DNA from 2 places in the Vandammella animalimorsus genome. Region 1 is predicted to be linked to the other one. Evidence: riboswitches for the same ligand, from Rfam matches in the RefSeq annotation. Region 1 holds a riboswitch; the other holds the start of a gene.
The links. A riboswitch is a leader RNA that binds a small molecule or an ion and turns the genes downstream of it on or off. The one in region 1 is predicted to bind thiamine pyrophosphate.
Positions count from the first base shown of each region.

Region 2: it holds a riboswitch for thiamine pyrophosphate, as region 1 does, so the genes downstream of both, thiC (phosphomethylpyrimidine synthase ThiC) here and CLI93_RS07795 (TenA family protein) in region 1, are expected to answer to the same signal.

Region 1 covers NZ_NTBH01000004.1:175,993-183,765, reverse strand. The annotation lists gene CLI93_RS07825 (ABC transporter ATP-binding protein) at 1-319, shown strand, start outside; gene CLI93_RS07820 (ABC transporter ATP-binding protein) at 313-1,011, shown strand; gene CLI93_RS07815 (carbon-nitrogen hydrolase family protein) at 1,048-2,073, shown strand; gene CLI93_RS07810 (maleate cis-trans isomerase family protein) at 2,070-2,852, shown strand; gene CLI93_RS07805 (GntR family transcriptional regulator) at 3,042-3,812, shown strand; gene tenA (thiaminase II) at 3,877-4,539, opposite strand; gene CLI93_RS07795 (TenA family protein) at 4,555-5,193, opposite strand; TPP riboswitch at 5,268-5,411, opposite strand; gene infC (translation initiation factor IF-3) at 5,657-6,283, opposite strand; gene thrS (threonine--tRNA ligase) at 6,391-7,773, opposite strand, start outside.
Region 2 covers NZ_NTBH01000007.1:19,401-27,173, reverse strand. The annotation lists gene CLI93_RS10560 (hypothetical protein) at 1-84, shown strand, start outside; gene CLI93_RS10555 (hypothetical protein) at 228-722, opposite strand; gene CLI93_RS14935 (hypothetical protein) at 787-2,292, opposite strand; gene CLI93_RS15560 (hypothetical protein) at 2,307-2,771, shown strand; gene CLI93_RS10545 (hypothetical protein) at 3,158-3,409, opposite strand; gene thiC (phosphomethylpyrimidine synthase ThiC) at 3,460-5,349, opposite strand; TPP riboswitch at 5,461-5,594, opposite strand; gene hemC (hydroxymethylbilane synthase) at 5,662-6,612, opposite strand; gene CLI93_RS10530 (3'-5' exonuclease) at 6,819-7,643, opposite strand; gene CLI93_RS10525 (DUF294 nucleotidyltransferase-like domain-containing protein) at 7,652-7,773, opposite strand, start outside.

The DNA.
Region 1 (7,773 bases):
AGCTGCTGACCTGGCCCATGGCGAGCGACGACAGCTGGAGCTGGCGGTAGCCCTGGCGCGTGCGCCGCGCATTTTGCTGCTGGATGAGCCAATGGCGGGCATGGGTGCCGAGGAAACGGTGCGCATGACGCAGCTGCTGGACTCACTCAAGGGACGCTACAGCATCTTGCTGGTCGAGCATGACATGGATGCGGTCTTTGCGCTGGCCGATCGCATCAGCGTGCTGGTGTATGGACGCACCATCTTTACCGGTACGCCCGATGAAGTGCGCAGCCATCCGCAGGTGCGCAGTGCTTATTTGGGGGAGGACGCATGCTGATTGTCGAAGGACTGACCGGGGGCTATGGGCAAAGTCAGGTGCTGTTGGGTATGGACTTCCAGGCGCAGCAAGGCCAAGCCATTTCACTAATCGGTCGCAATGGCATGGGCAAGACCACGACGGTACACACTCTGATGGGGCTGCTGCCAGCCAGAGGCGGACGCATCGTGCTGCGAGATAGGCCGTTGAATGGCCTTGCGCCTCATGCCATTGCGCGTCTGGGAATGGGGCTGGTGCCGGAGGGTAGGCGCGTTTTTGGATCCCTCTCTGTTCAGGAGAACCTGCTTGCGACGGCGCGCAGTCATGTTGGTCGGCGTGACTGGACCTTGGAGCGCGTCATGGCGCTGTTTCCAAGATTGCATGAGCGCCGCTCTCAGTCTGCCAAGACTTTGTCCGGTGGGGAGCAGCAAATGTTGGCTATAGGACGCGCCTTGATGACCAATCCCTGTCTGATGCTGCTTGATGAAGCCACGGAAGGCTTGGCTCCGCTGATTCGTCAGGAAATCTGGCATTGCCTAGGTGCACTCAAGCAGGAGGGCATGACGATCATCGTCGTTGACAAGAATCTGGCCGAAATGGCAGCACTGGTCGATGTGCACCACATTGTTGAAAAGGGGCGTGTGGTTTGGTCTGGCACACCAGATGAGCTGTCACAGGACCAGACCATGGCACAACGCTATTTGGGTATTTGATGAGCAATTAGATGGGGATTTGAAAGGACTTGAAAGATGTTGGAACTTCCCGTTTTCAAAGCCGCGACTGTGCAGGCTGCACCTGTATTTTTAGATCCGCAGGCGACGGTCGACAAGGTGGTGCGCCTGATGGGCGAGGCGGCAGATCAAGGCGCACGCCTGGTGGCATTCCCAGAGGTGTTTGTGGCTGGCTATCCTTATTGGAACTGGATTGGCAGTCCCATTCAGGGTAGTGCCTGGTTTGAGAAGCTGGCGCGGGCTGCCATTGAGATCCCAGGGCCAGAGATTGCCAAGATTGCTGCTGCTGCAGCACGCCACAGGATCAACGTGGTTGTTGGTGTCAACGAGCGCAGCCGCACCGGCATCGGCACCATCTACAACACCGTGGTAACGATCTCCGATGAAGGCCGCATCCTGGGGCGGCATCGCAAGCTTGTGCCCACATGGGCTGAAAAGCTCACCTGGACACCGGGTGATGCTTCGGCATTGCGCGTGCACAGCACCTCCATCGGCCCGTTGGGGGCATTGGCCTGCGGTGAGAACACCAATACCTTGGCGCGTTTTGCGCTGCTGGCACAAGGGGAGCTGGTGCATGTGGCCAATTACATCTCGCTGCCGGTGGCGCCGCCGGATTACGACATGGCTGATGCCATTAAGGTGAGATCGGCCGCGCACAGTTTCGAGGGCAAGTTGTTCACCGTGGTGTCATGCTCGACGATTTCCGAGGAAATGATTGCTGCATTGGAGGTGGACTTCCCTCAGGCACGTGAGCAGCTCTCGCGCAGCCACAGTGCTTTTTCGGGCTTCATTGGCCCTGATGGCCGCATGTTGGGCGAGCCACTCATTGATGAGGAAGGCATCATTTACGCCGAGATTGATCTGGCTCGCTGCATCCAGCCCCGGCAGATGCATGACATCACAGGCCATTACAACCGCTTTGACATCTTCGAGCTGCGCGTCAACCGGCGCGCACTGCAGGCTGCCCATCTTGGTGAATGCGCGGAGGCGTCGGAGTTGGATCAGCAGCCCACAATCGATTCCGTACAGGAGACCCAGCCATGAGTGTTGCAACGCGCTATTACCGCATTGGGCAAATCGTGCCTTCCTCTAACACCACGATGGAAACGGAAATCCCAGCAGTGTTGCGTGCTCGCGAGGCCGTGGCTCCGGAGCGCTTTACATTTCACTCCAGTCGCATGCGCATGAAGCATGTCACCAAGGAGGAGCTGTCGGCCATGGACGCAGACAGCGATCGCTGTGCGTTGGAGTTGTCGGATGCTCGCGTGGACGTGTTGGGCTACGCGTGCTTGGTGGCCATCATGAGCATGGGCAAGGGCTACCACCGCATCTCTGAACAGCGCCTGCATGCCTGCACGGTAGCCAATGGCGCGCCTGCACCCGTCGTGACCAGCGCCGGGGCGCTGGTTGAAGGCTTGCAGGCTTTAGGGGCCAAGAAAATCTCCATCCTGACCCCTTACATGAAGCCGCTGACACAGCTGGTGATCGACTACATCGAGCACGAAGGCATTGAGGTCGTGGACAGCATCTCGCTGGAAATCGCCGACAACCTGGAAGTCGGACGCCAGGATCCGCGCGCGCCGATCGAGATCAGCCGCAAGCTCAAGACCAGCGGTGTGGACGCAGTGGTGGCATCGGCCTGTGTGCAAATGCCTTCGTTGGCTTCCATTCAGCCCATCGAGGATCGCATTGGGCTGCCCGTGCTCTCTTCATCTGTGGCCACGGTTTACCAGATGCTCAAGCGCCTGGGCTTGGATGCGCAGGTGCCTGGCTACGGCGCCTTGCTGGCTGCGCGAGGCGCAGGCGGGCCCAGCAGTACATAATCGTGCCTGGCATGCAAGTGAGCGAACTCTCCCTGTGAGTCGCGTCTGCCAAGGTTTGGCATCACGACCTTGGCAGATTTTTGACCTGCTGCCTGTATCCCACTGCATTCGACTGTCTACGGTTTGGGGCCGCAGCCTAGGTCTATGCCCGATAGCCATGAGACGAAGCAGTGGTCTACGGAGTCCGCCATGAAGCCCCGCATAAAGGTCGCCAAAACACAGGCCCCGCATTCTGCGCAGCCAGAGGGGGCCATCTACGAAGAAATCACCCTGGCCGAGCAAGCGCATCGAGCGTTGCGCCGCGACATCATTGCTGGGCGCTTTCCCGCAGGCCAGGCGCTGCGCCTGGCGCAACTTAAGAATTGTTACGGAATCAGCTACTCGCCGCTGCGTGAGGCCTTAAACCGCTTGCTTAGCGAGCAATTGGTGGTATCTACCACATCGCGCGGTTTTCGCGTAGCGCCTTTTTCCGAAGAGCAGATGTGGGATGTGATTGAGACCCGCATCGTCATCGAGTGTGAGGCGTTGCGCCGATCCCTGGTCAAGGGCGACGACCAGTGGGAGGCTCAGGTCGTGTCGGCCTACCATGCGTTGGCCTTGGCTACCCGGCGTTACTACGCAGCTGATGAACAGGACGGCCATAGCGATGCCGAGGCGCAGTTCGAGCAACGCCACTACGAGTTCCACCGTAGCCTTATCGCAGCTTGCGGCTCAGGTTGGTTGCTGAGCTTTGCTGAACAGTTATATGCACAAAGCGAGCGCTACCGTCAGCCGGCGCTGCGCGATGGTCGGTACTGGCAGGTGGGGCGTGATGTACTGGCCGAGCACCGCCAACTCATGGATGCGGCAGTGGCGCGCGATGCCGGTCTGGCCGCCGGCTTGTTGGCGCGCCACTATCGGGACACGGGCAGGGTGGTCAAGCAATTGCTGGGCTTGTCGCAGCAAACCCAGAGTTCGTGACTGTCCTTCGGTGCCTGCTCCGCGAGCCAGGTGCGTGAGTCAGACCACATCAGTGTTCGGGCACCTACTTGGCCAGATCGAAGCCCATCTGCCAGAAGTCAGCCTCCAGGCGGGCGGCTTGGGCGAAGATGGCGGTGAGTTCGGTAAAACGTGCCTCGGTCATGGCGTGGGCAGCGAGTTTGTCCATGTGGGCGATACAGGCCTGGGCGGCTTGCTGAAAGGCTTGCCCGGAGTATTCGCTGATCCATTCGCGGTAGGGGTGGTCGGGCCGCGCGGCCAGAGCAGGGGCCAGGCGGCGGCCGATTTCGGCGTAGCCGATCATGCACGGGGCCAGGGCCACGTTCAGGTCCAGCAGGTCGCCACTTTGGCCGCAGTCGAGCACGTAGCGGGTGTAGGCCACGGTGGCCTGGTGCTCGGGCGCGGCCTGGAGCTGGGCCGGGCTCAGGCCCCAGCGCTCGCACAGGCGCACGTGCAGGTTCATTTCGCCCAGGATGGCATTGAGCCCTTCCTGTGCGATGTGCATGTCTTCCAGTGTGCGGCTTTTGTAGATGGCCAGGGCGTGGGCGCGCGCGTATTGGATCAGGAACAGGTAGTCCTGGATCAGGTACTGCTGGAACACGGGCTGGGGCAGGGTGCCCGCTTCCATTTGGCGGATGAAGGGGTGGTCGACGTAGCGGTTCCAGTCGGACAGGGCGGCAGCCTTGAGGCGCTCGAAGACGGTTGTCATGGGCGGCGCTCCTGTTCAGGCGTTGTAGGCTTCGTCGAAGAAGGCCAGCTCCAGCGCCACGGCGCGGCGGAAGAAGTCGTGCGCGATGTCGCTGTGCGCCGGGCCGATGCGGTCGAGCTCGGCGCGCAGGAAGGCGACGAAGTCGTTGAAGAAGGGGTTGTTGTGCAGCGTGACCCATTCGGCGTGCACGAAGTGCTCGGGCAAGGGCTTGTTGCCGCGTGTGGCCCAGTCCTGGTAGAGCCATTCGGCGACGTTGAGCACAGCCAGCACGGCGGCGTAGTTGCGGGTTGCAGCAGCCTCGCGCATGATGGCCTGAAAGCCCTGCGTGGGGGCTGTGTCCGGCTCCTGGTGGCGGCGCGCCTCACTCACGCCCAAGGCTTCGAAGGCGCGCAGGAAGTAGGTGTTTTCGTCGCCTGAGACCATGCCGGCAAAGCGACCAAAGCGCAGCCGCGCCTCGAAAGTGTCGGCGGTGGCGATGGCGCTGCCCAGCAGGGTCAGGAAGCTGTCGAGGAAGCGGTGATCCTGAATCAGGTAGTGGGCCATGACGGCATCGTCGATGGTGCCGGCAAACAGCTCTTGGACGAAGCGGTGTTCGGCAGCCTGCTCCCAGGTCTGCAGGTTGGCTTGGCGCAGTTGTTCGGTGAAGGCGGTCATGGTGTGCTCCTCGTTGGTGTGGATTGGGCCTGCGAGGAGCACGGGGGTGGCCTGGGTGCGACAGCGGGGGCTGTACCTGGGGCCTTGCCCGTCCCTTCGCCGGCATGATCCGGATCAGGTTCAAAGGGTCACTGTGCTGCCGGGCATGCCCAGGCGCTGCGGGCGTGCCGACCAACAGTTTCTCAGCCCCTTGGCGCGGGGCTCCCCTCGGGGAATATGGAGGCAGGCCTGCCGTGTGGAGAAGCCTGCGCCGACGGCATGATAGCGCCTGACTGCTGGCGTTAGCGGCCGGTATTTCCCGTCTGGCGCATCGGGAATGATGTCTGCTTGGCGAGTAGCAGCAGGGCTCGGCGCAGACGACGACGCGCCGCAGCCATCATCTGTGATGGCATGCAGCGCGTGTGGGTGGTGCTTGCGGCTCGCCCTTAAGTGGGCGGTGGCCTGGGGCGGGTGGTTGCTTGGATCAGTCCGGGGCGGCTTCGCTGCCGGGCTGGGACTGCGGGGCAGTGGCCTTTGGTTTGCCGCCGCCGCTGGCTTTTTTCTTTTGCGGCGCGATCATCATGATCATCTGGCGCCCTTCGAGCTTGGGGAATTGCTCGACGACGATGGCATCGCCCAGTTCTTCGCGCAGTCGGTTGAGCAGGTTCAGGCCCAGATTCTGGTGGGTGATTTCGCGGCCGCGAAAACGCAGTGTGACCTTGACTTTGTCGCCGTCCTCAAGAAAACGACGGATGTTGCGCAGCTTGATGTTGTAGTCGCCGTCGTCGGTGCCAGGGCGGAATTTGACTTCCTTGATGTCGATGACGGTCTGCTTGGCCTTGGCCTCGGCAGCGCGTTTTTGTTCCTGATACTTGAACTTGCCGTAGTCGATCAGGCGCGCCACGGGCGGGTTGGCGGTGGGCGCGATCTCGACCAGATCGACATCCAGGTCGCCGGCCATGCGCAGGGCTTCCTGCAGGCTGATGACGCCGATGGGCTCATTGTCTGGCCCGGTCACGCGCAGCTCGGGCGCGTTGATTTCACGGTTGAGTCGATGCTTGCGCTCTTCGCGGTGTCGACGGTCACGGTATTCAGTAGCGATGGCTCTCACCTTCAAACGGTTGGTTGCAAGAAGCCGCCCGGCAATGGCCGGGCGGAGTGGCGGGCAGCAAGGCCCTTAAAGATCATGAACAGGCTGAGGACAGGGCAGACAGGCATTTATTGCTTGGCGGCAATTCTTTCGCTGATCAATGCGATGAATTGCTCCAGCGGCATGACCCCCAAATCCTGGTTGCCACGGCCGCGGACTGCCACGGTGCCTGCGGCCTTCTCCTTGTCGCCGGCCACGAGAATGAACGGCACTTTTTGCAAGGCGTGCTCACGTATTTTATAAGTGATCTTTTCGTTGCGTAAATCCAACTCGGCGCGGATGGGTTGGTGCGGCAGGGCTTTTTGGAGTTTTACAACAAGCTCGCGGCAGTAGTCGGCCTGGGCGTCGGTGATGTTGAGCACACTGACTTGTTGCGGCGCCAGCCAGACGGGCAGGGCGCCGGCATAGTGCTCGATGAGGATGCCGATGAAGCGTTCCAGGCTGCCGACGATGGCGCGGTGCAGCATCAGCGGGCGGTGGCGTGCGCCGTCCTCGCCGACGTATTGGGCATCCAGGCGCTCAGGCATTGAGGGGTCAACCTGGATGGTGCCGCACTGCCATTCGCGCCCCAGGGCATCGCGCAGCGTGTATTCGAGCTTGGGGCCGTAGAAGGCGCCGTCGCCCTCGGCGATGCGGTATTGCACGCCGCTGGCCTTGAGGCTGTCGATCAGCGCGGCCTCGGCCTGGTCCCAGCTCTCTTCGGTGCCGATGCGCTTCTCGGGCCGGGTGGCGACCTTGTAGATGATGTCGGTGAAGCCAAAGTCGCGGTAGACGCGCTGCAGCACCTGGGTGAAGTGCTGCACCTCGGCCTGCAGCTGCTCGGGCGTGCAGAAGATGTGGCCGTCGTCCTGCGTGAAGGCGCGCACGCGCATGATGCCGTGCAGGCCGCCGGAGGGCTCGTTGCGGTGGCACTGGCCGAATTCGCCATAGCGCAGCGGCAGGTCGCGGTAGCTCTTGATGCCTTGGTTGAAGATCAGCAGGTGGCCGGGGCAGTTCATCGGCTTGAGTGCGTAGTCGCGCTTTTCGCTCTCGGTGATGAACATGTTCTCGCGGTATTTGTCCCAGTGGCCGGTTTTCTCCCACAGGGTTTTGTCCAGGATTTGCGGGCCTTTGACTTCGAGATAGCCGTTTTCCTGGTAGACGCGGCGCATGTACTGCTCCACTTGCTGCCAGATGATCCAGCCCTTGGGGTGCCAGAACACGGTGCCGGGCGAGTGCTCGTCCTGATGGAACAGATCCAGCTCGCGGCCCAGGCGGCGGTGGTCGCGCTTTTCGGCCTCCTCAATGCGCTGGATGTAGGCATCGAGCTGCTTCTTGTCGGCCCAGGCCGTGCCGTAGATGCGCTGCAGCTGCTCGTTGCGCGAGTCGCCGCGCCAGTAGGCGCCAGCCAGCTTGGTGAGCTTGAAAGCCTTCAGAAAACGCGTGTTGGGCACATGCGGGCCGCGGCACAT
Region 2 (7,773 bases), on a different contig from region 1:
AATGCCTGCTGGGTCTGCGTGCCGCAAGGCCGCGTCCTGGCCGTGGAGCCAGGCCCCTGCGGCCAGGGGCTGCAGCGCCAGTGAGCGCCGCAGCGCCAAGGCGAGCCATGCCATCCTGTTCAGGCTTTCTGTGCCGGGGGCGGGGTATTGTGGATACGGATGGGAGCCTGCTGCCTTGCTTGCCAAGCCGGATCGCTGCGTTCGGGGGTAATCGGCACCGCAGATGTTTACGGTTCGGCGCTATCGCTGTCGCTTGCAGGTTTGTTTCTTCGCCGGGCGTGCGTGGATGAGTCAGGTGTATCTGGGAAATCTCGAACGGGCTTGAACACCGCGGCCAAGAGGATGACGCTGATGAACGCCAACATCATCCAATCCGCGGGCCCGCTTGACCACGCGCCTCGCCATACGCCGTTTTGATAGGCCAGCCCAAAAAACACGGGATACCAAAACAGCACGGCCCAGCGCAAGCAGGTCCAGCCCCACAGCACGGCAAGGGCAATCCACATCAGCAGCACGCCACCGCCGATATAAGGCCAGGTCAGGCCACGCCGCCACCCTTCATCAGCGGGTATCAACGCGCATCCCGTGCAATCAGGGCGCAGTGGAAAGATGCTGTAGCCGACGGCAATGACCAGACCACATACGAAGTTCGCCACGACGAAGCGACGCGCCCGACTCGGCAGCCAGTGCCATCGCTGAAGCAGCGTGCCAAGGACGCTCATGGCGTTCTCACTTCTTCGCTTCTTACCCTCTGCCGCCCAACGCGGAGGCTCGGCGCCGAGATTCTCAACGGATGAAGCCCCAGAGGTTGCGCTGGCCGTTTTCCGCACCCTGGTCATTGGCGTCGGTGGGCAGCTCGCTGTAGAGCGTCCAGTAGATGGCGGCTGCGCCGCCGTTGTTGTTCAGCGCCACCTGCACGTCATGCACCAGCGTGGGGGCCAGCAGGTTGTGGCTGCCGGTCAGCGCCCGGTCGCCGCTGCTGACGAGGCTGTGGGTGGCGGCGGTGTAGTGGCGCCACAAGCCGTCTTCGCCCAGGTACAGCACGTCGCCGCGTCGGTTGATGGTGCGGCGGTCGAGGCTGGACAGCCGCGTGGCGCTGCACAGCGGCTGTGGCAGATCCTTGCGGTTGATGGCGCCGTCGGGTGTGCGCACGTACACGCCGCAGGTCTGGCTGGGCTCCAGGGCGTACCGAATGAAGTCGTAGGCCAGCACTTCGCCCGCGTTGGTGATGCCCAGCAGGTAGAGGGCGTCGCGGTGGAAGCTGCTGCGGATGTCGGAGTCGGTTTTGCCATGGATTTGCTGCCGGACCTGACTGGCCTGCCAGGGCTGGCCAGCGGCGGGGGAGACGGCCAGGTGGCGGTCGAAGCGGTACACCGGGCCGTCCGAGACGGACTGCGCCCAGTCCACCGCCGCCAGGCCGCGGTGCACGCGCACGCGGCCCAGGAGGGCGCTGGCGGAGGGGCCCGCCGTGTCGATGCGCTGCGCCACTCCAAAGCCTGCGCTGAGCGTGCCGCGCGCCACTACGACCTGACTGTGCTTGCTGTCGCGCGGCACGGTGCCGGCCCAGACCATGTTGCCGTTGTTGTCCAGATCAAAGCTGGCGCGCACGTTGAAGGTCTCTCTGCTGTGCTCGGCAAAGATGTGGCGCCGCCAGACGGGTGCGCTCGCCAGACGCCAGCTCACGGCGGTGTGCGCCACGGTGGGGTCAATCAGGGGCGGGGTGCCGCGGCGCTGCATCCAGTAGGTGTGCATGATGGCCACGTTGCCGGCGTTGTCCACGCGCAGCTGCACGGGGTCGGTCAAGTAGGCGGCCCGGATATCGGCCTTGAGCGGCAGGTCGGTCACCACCTGCGGCGCGCTCCAGGTGCTGGTGGCGGGGTCGTATTGCGACAGGTACAGGTAGTAGCACCGGTTGGGCGCCTTGTCGTAGGCCGTGGCGCTGCACACATCGCTGCTGGCCCAGGCCACGGCGGCATGGCCATTGGCGGGCGACATGGCCACGCGGGTATAGGCGGCGCGCTCGTGAATGTGCACTTCGTGCGTGGGCAGGGTGCTGCTGCCCAGTATTTGCGCTGGCCCCCAGCTGACCTGGCCTGTTGCATCCACCTTGCCGCGCACGATGTGGATGGACGATTGCGCCTCGCCTGCAACGGGCGTCTGGCCGCGCAGCGGCAGCGGCTTGACTGCCAGCATCAGGGCGTTGTTGTCGTTGTCCACCGCCACGCCGATCCCGCCAGGCCGCACGGGGCGCGCCCGCAGGTTATCGCCCAGGACCTCGCCCGGGGCATACATCTGGCTGGCGCGCCATGGGTTGGCCGCAGGCGTTGGTGCCGGAGCGGGCGTTGGTGCTGGTGCTGGTGCGGGCGTTGGTGCCGGAGCGGGTGTTGGCGCTGGAGCTGGAGCTGGAGCGGGCGTTGGCGCTGGAGCTGGAGCTGGAGCTGGAGCTGGAGCTGGAGCCGGCGTTGGTGCTGGAGCCGGTGCAGGTGGCGTCGGCGCTGGCGCCGGAGTGGGCGCTGGTGTCGGGGCAGGGGTTGGCGCAGGAGCAGGAGCAGGGGTTGGCGTTGGCCCTGGAGTTGGCACCGGCGCTGGGCTCGGCGCAGGAGCCGGAGTGGGCGTCGGCGCTGGCTCATCGCCCCCACCACCGCCACAAGCCGTCATCGCCGCAGAGGCGAACAGCGCCGCCAGGGCATGCAAGCGCCGGTGGCTGGCGTGCCAGGGTGCTTGGCGGGCGGATGCTTGGCTTGCCTGGGGCTCGCCCAGTGGTGCAATAGGCGGTGTATGCATGGTCACTCCCTCAAAGATCAAAAAACGGCCTCCAGCCGAAAACGCGCATTGTCAGCGCTGGCGGGGCGCAATCCACCTGGGGATTACTCTGAGAGAACCTGTTCAAAGTCTCTGCACGGCTGGCAAGACAGTGGATTGGGGCGGTCTACTGCGCCCGCAAAGCCTCGCCATAGACCCAGCCATGGCTGCGTTTTGCGCCTTGCAGCCCATCCCAAGCCACTTTTTGCCCGCTCGCGCCGAGACTTTGAACAGGCTCTGACGCCACGGCACTGACCTTGCCTGCACGGCCCTGGGCGGCACGCCGTGTGCAGAGGCAAGGTTTCGCCTTGGCAAGTTGAGCTTTTCTGGCTTGTTGCGTGATGGGCGCTGTCATTCACCGGGCATTAACCCAGACCACTTCGCCAGGGTGGTGCTCGGCCACGGTGTCCAGCGCGGCGGCCTGTTGGCTGGGGTGGCGCGGGTCGATGTCGTGACCGAACACGGTCAAATCCAGCCCCCGCGCGCGCCAGGTCTGGATTTCGCCCGCCGTGAGCACACTGGCGCCGACCCACACCGGATGCGCTCCGGTGTCGAACAGGGCGCGCAGCGATTCAAAGCCCTGTCGGGTGGTCGTGAGGATGACCATGCGGGTGCGGCTTTGTCAGTAGGTTCGATCAAGGCCCGACCAAGACCCGCTCAAGCCTTCTGGATCGGGATATAGACCTCCCCACCGCCGGCGGCGAATTCCCTGGACTTTTCATCCATGCCGGCTTTCAAGGCTTCGGCTTCGCTCAAGCCCTTGGCGGCGGCGAAGTCGCGCACTTCCTGCGTGATCTTCATGGAGCAGAACTTGGGGCCGCACATGCTGCAGAAGTGCGCGGTCTTGCTGCTGTCCTTGGGCAGGGTTTCGTCGTGGAAGTCGCGTGCGGTGTCGGGATCCAGCCCCAGGTTGAATTGGTCTTCCCAGCGGAATTCAAAGCGGGCCCTGCTGATCGCGTCGTCGCGCGCGCGGGCGCTGGGGTGGCCCTTGGCCACGTCGGCGGCGTGGGCGGCGATCTTGTAGGCGATGATGCCTTGCTTCACATCATCGCGGTCGGGCAGGCCCAGGTGCTCCTTGGGCGTGACGTAGCACAGCATGGCCGTGCCCATCCAGCCGATCATGGCCGCGCCTATTGCCGAGGCGATGTGGTCGTAGCCGGGGGCGATGTCGATGGTCAGCGGGCCCAGGGTGTAGAACGGCGCTTCGTGGCAGTGTTTGAGCTGCTCGGTCATGTTCTCCTGGATCATGTGCATGGGCACGTGGCCGGGGCCTTCGATCATGGTTTGCACGTCGTGCTTCCAGGCGATTTGCGTCAGCTCGCCCAGGGTGCGCAGCTCGGCGAACTGGGCTTCGTCGTTGGCATCGGACGCGCAGCCGGGGCGCAGGCCGTCGCCCAGGCTGAAGCTCACGTCATACGCCTTCATGATTTCGCAGATTTCCTCGAAGTGGGTGTAGAGGAAGCTCTCCTTGTGATGCGCGATGCACCACTTGGCCATGATGGAGCCGCCGCGGCTGACGATGCCCGTCACCCGATTGGCCGTGAGGTGGATGAAGGGCAGGCGCACGCCGGCGTGGATGGTGAAGTAGTCCACGCCCTGCTCGGCCTGCTCGATCAGCGTGTCGCGGAAGATTTCCCAGGTCAGGTCTTCGGCGATGCCACCCACTTTTTCCAGCGCCTGGTAGATGGGCACGGTGCCGATGGGCACGGGGCTGTTGCGGATGATCCAGTCGCGCGTGGTGTGGATGTTCTTGCCGGTGGACAGATCCATCACCGTGTCGCCGCCCCAGCGGATGGACCAGACGAGCTTTTCCACCTCCTCCTCGATGCTGCTGGTCACGGCCGAGTTGCCGATGTTGGCGTTGATCTTCACGCGGAAGTTGCGGCCGATGATCATTGGCTCGATTTCCGGGTGGTTGATGTTGGCCGGGATGATGGCGCGCCCGCGCGCCACTTCGTCGCGCACGAACTCGGGCGTGATGACATCGGGGATCACCGCACCCATCGGGTTGCCCCGGCGGCGCGCCTCGCGCGCAGCATCGCCCAAGTGCTCGCGCAGCCACTCCATGCGGCCGTTCTCGCGCAGGGCGATGTATTCCATCTCGGGCGTGATGATGCCTTGGCGTGCGTAGTGCATTTGCGTGACGTTGCGGCCAGCCTTGGCGCGGCGCGGCTGGCGTTGCAGCCCGGCCGCTTCCTGCCGCAGTTGGGCGATGCGCTCGGCATCGCGCCCCTCGTGCTTACCGCCGTCGTCCAGGATGTGGGCCAGGCGGCCGGCGTAGGTTTCGGTGTCGCCGCGCTCCTCAATCCATGCCTGGCGCAGCGCGGGCAGGCCACGGCGCACGTCGATCTGAGCCTGCGGGTCGGTGTAGGGGCCGCTGGTGTCGTACACGCTGGCCTGCGCGCCGTTGGTGAGCTGGATGTCGCGCACGGGCACGCGGATGTCCGCGCGCGAGCCTTGCAGATAGGCTTTGCTGGAGGCGGGCAGCGGCTCGCGCGTGAGCGCCAGCAGTTGCTTGAGGGAAGAAAGTTTTTCAGGTGCGTTCATGGGGCCTCGCAATCAGGGGGGAAAGTCGCTTTTTCACCCCGGAGGCCCGGCCCACTGCGGTCGCCAGGCCCAGGAAGCTGTGTTCCAAGGGCCTGGGCTGCATGGGCCGCATTGGCGGCTGCCAGCTCATCCTTACGCCGGTACTAACCGGATCAAGTTGACGGGTTCGGCCTGGGCCATCTCAGCGCGCCTTTGGGGCCGGTGTTCAGAGCCGACTCCCAAGGCGCGCACCCCGGAGTGCGGCGCGCATCATACCGCCGGCGCTGCCGCCCGGGCCTCCGGTCAATCCCGCAGCAGTTGAGAGGCAGGCTCTTAAACCTGGGCCCCGGCCTGGCGCAGCAGCTGCGCCACCTGCTCGCCCAGCGCCTGGGCCTGGGCCAGCGTGGCAATGGCTGCGCTGGCCTGCACCTGCACCAGGGGGCGCTGGCCTTGTGGGTCGCCCCAGGCCGCGCGCAGCCACAGCGTGTCTGGCGCCTCGGCCCAAACAGCATGGGCCGCCAGCGGCACGGAGCAGCTGCCGCCCAGGGCGCGGCTGACGGCGCGCTCGGCGGCTGTGGCCAGCCAAGTGGGCAGGTGCGACAAGGCCTGCAAGGCGGTCTGCAACTGCTGGGCCTGGGGCGTGTGCGGCTGGGTGGCCAGCACTTCGATGCCCAGCGCGCCCTGGCCTGCAGCGGGCAGCATTTGTTCGGGCGTGAACTGCATGCGGATGCGCCCGGCCAGTTGCAGGCGTTCCAGCCCGGCGGCGGCCAGTACGATGGCGCTGAACTGGCCTTCGTCGAGCTTGCGCAGACGCGTGTCCAGGTTACCGCGCAAAGGCTCGATGCGCAGATCCGGGCGCAGGTGCTGCAGCAGCACCTGGCGGCGCAGGCTGGAGGTGCCGACCACGGCGCCTTCGGGCAGGTCTTCCAGCCGCGCGTAGTGGTTGGAGACAAAGGCATCGTGCGGATTGCCTCGCTCGGGCACGCAGGCCAGTGCGAAGCCTGCGGGCAGTTCCATGGGCACATCTTTGAGCGAGTGCACGGCCAGGTGCGCGCGGCCATCGACCAGCGCGGCTTCCAGCTCCTTGACGAACAGACCTTTGCCGCCGACCTTGCTCAGGCTGCGGTCGAGGATCTGATCGCCGCGGGTGGTCATGCCCAGCAGCGTGGCCTGCAGCCCCTGGGCCTGCAGGCGTTGCTGGATATGTTGGGCCTGCCAGAGGGCCAGGCGGCTTTCGCGCGTGGCAATGACGCAGGTGGCGGGGGGGCGGGTGGAAGCGTTCATGAGGGGAGTGAGTGCGTGGCCATCGAAAGCCCGTGCCGTGCGTTGCAGTGGCGCTTTGAACAGGCTCACTTTGAACAGGCGCTCAGGGCGCGGGCGGCGGCAATGGTAGCGCGCCCAGAAGGCAGGGCAGGGCAAGGCAGGGCAGGGCGATGCAGACAGACGCAAGCTGCGCGGCGCGCCAGCGGGGCAAGCGTATGAACGGGCGCTCAAAACCCCGGCTGCTGTCGCTCGCGTTCTCGTTGCGAGGCCAGGCTGGCCAGCTGGCCCCAGGTCTGCAGCCCTTGGGCCTGGGCATGGGCCAGGGCGATCAGGGCCAGCTCGGCCGTGGCCATGGCGTCGGCCACGGCGTCGTGGCGGGCGCTGTGCGCCAGGCCCAGGGCTTGCAGCCAGGCGTCCAGGTCGTGATCGCCGGAGATGACAGGCGTCTTGTTCGGCATATCGGCTTGCAGCGCCGTTGGGCAGGGGCCGAGCAGGGCTGGCAACAGTTGCGCCAGATCGCACACGCCAGGCAGGGGCAGCAGCATCTTGCCTGTGCGGCTGCTGGGTGCGTGCTTGCCCAGCCATTGCTGCGCGGCGCGGTGCAGCATGGCCTGGTCGAACCAGGCGTGCCAGGCCAGCCACAGCGCGTCCTGGCCCCATTCGAGCAGCTCCAGCAGGGCCAGGCGCGGATCCTGGCCCTGGCTCAGGTCGTCCTGGGTCAGGCCGTGAAACAGCTGGCCCAGCGGGCTGATGGGCACTGGCACCTTGAGCACGCGCGCAAAGCTGTGGCCCAGGGCGATGCCGGGCTGGGCGCCGCAGGCCTGGATGCGCACCGCGCCGATGGACAGCACGCTGTCGCGCTGGCGGTCCAGCCCGGTGGTTTCCAGATCGAATACCACCAGCGCCTGCGTGGCCAGCGGCTGCGCGCCGGGCTGGGCGAAGGGCTGCAGCTGGGCCAGGCGCTGCTGCAGTTCATGGCGCTGCGGTGGTGGCAGAGGGGGCAGCGGCGCGGCCTGGCGCGCGCCCAGCCATTGGCGCAGGGTTTGCCACATGGAAGAGCTCATAGGCGGTAGTTCAGGCGCAGCGCGTCTTGCAGGCGGCTGGCCTCGGCCAGCGCGGCGCGCAGCACGCGCAGCTCCAGCGTATTGCACTGCTGCAGCGCGATCAGGTTGTCCAGCGGCT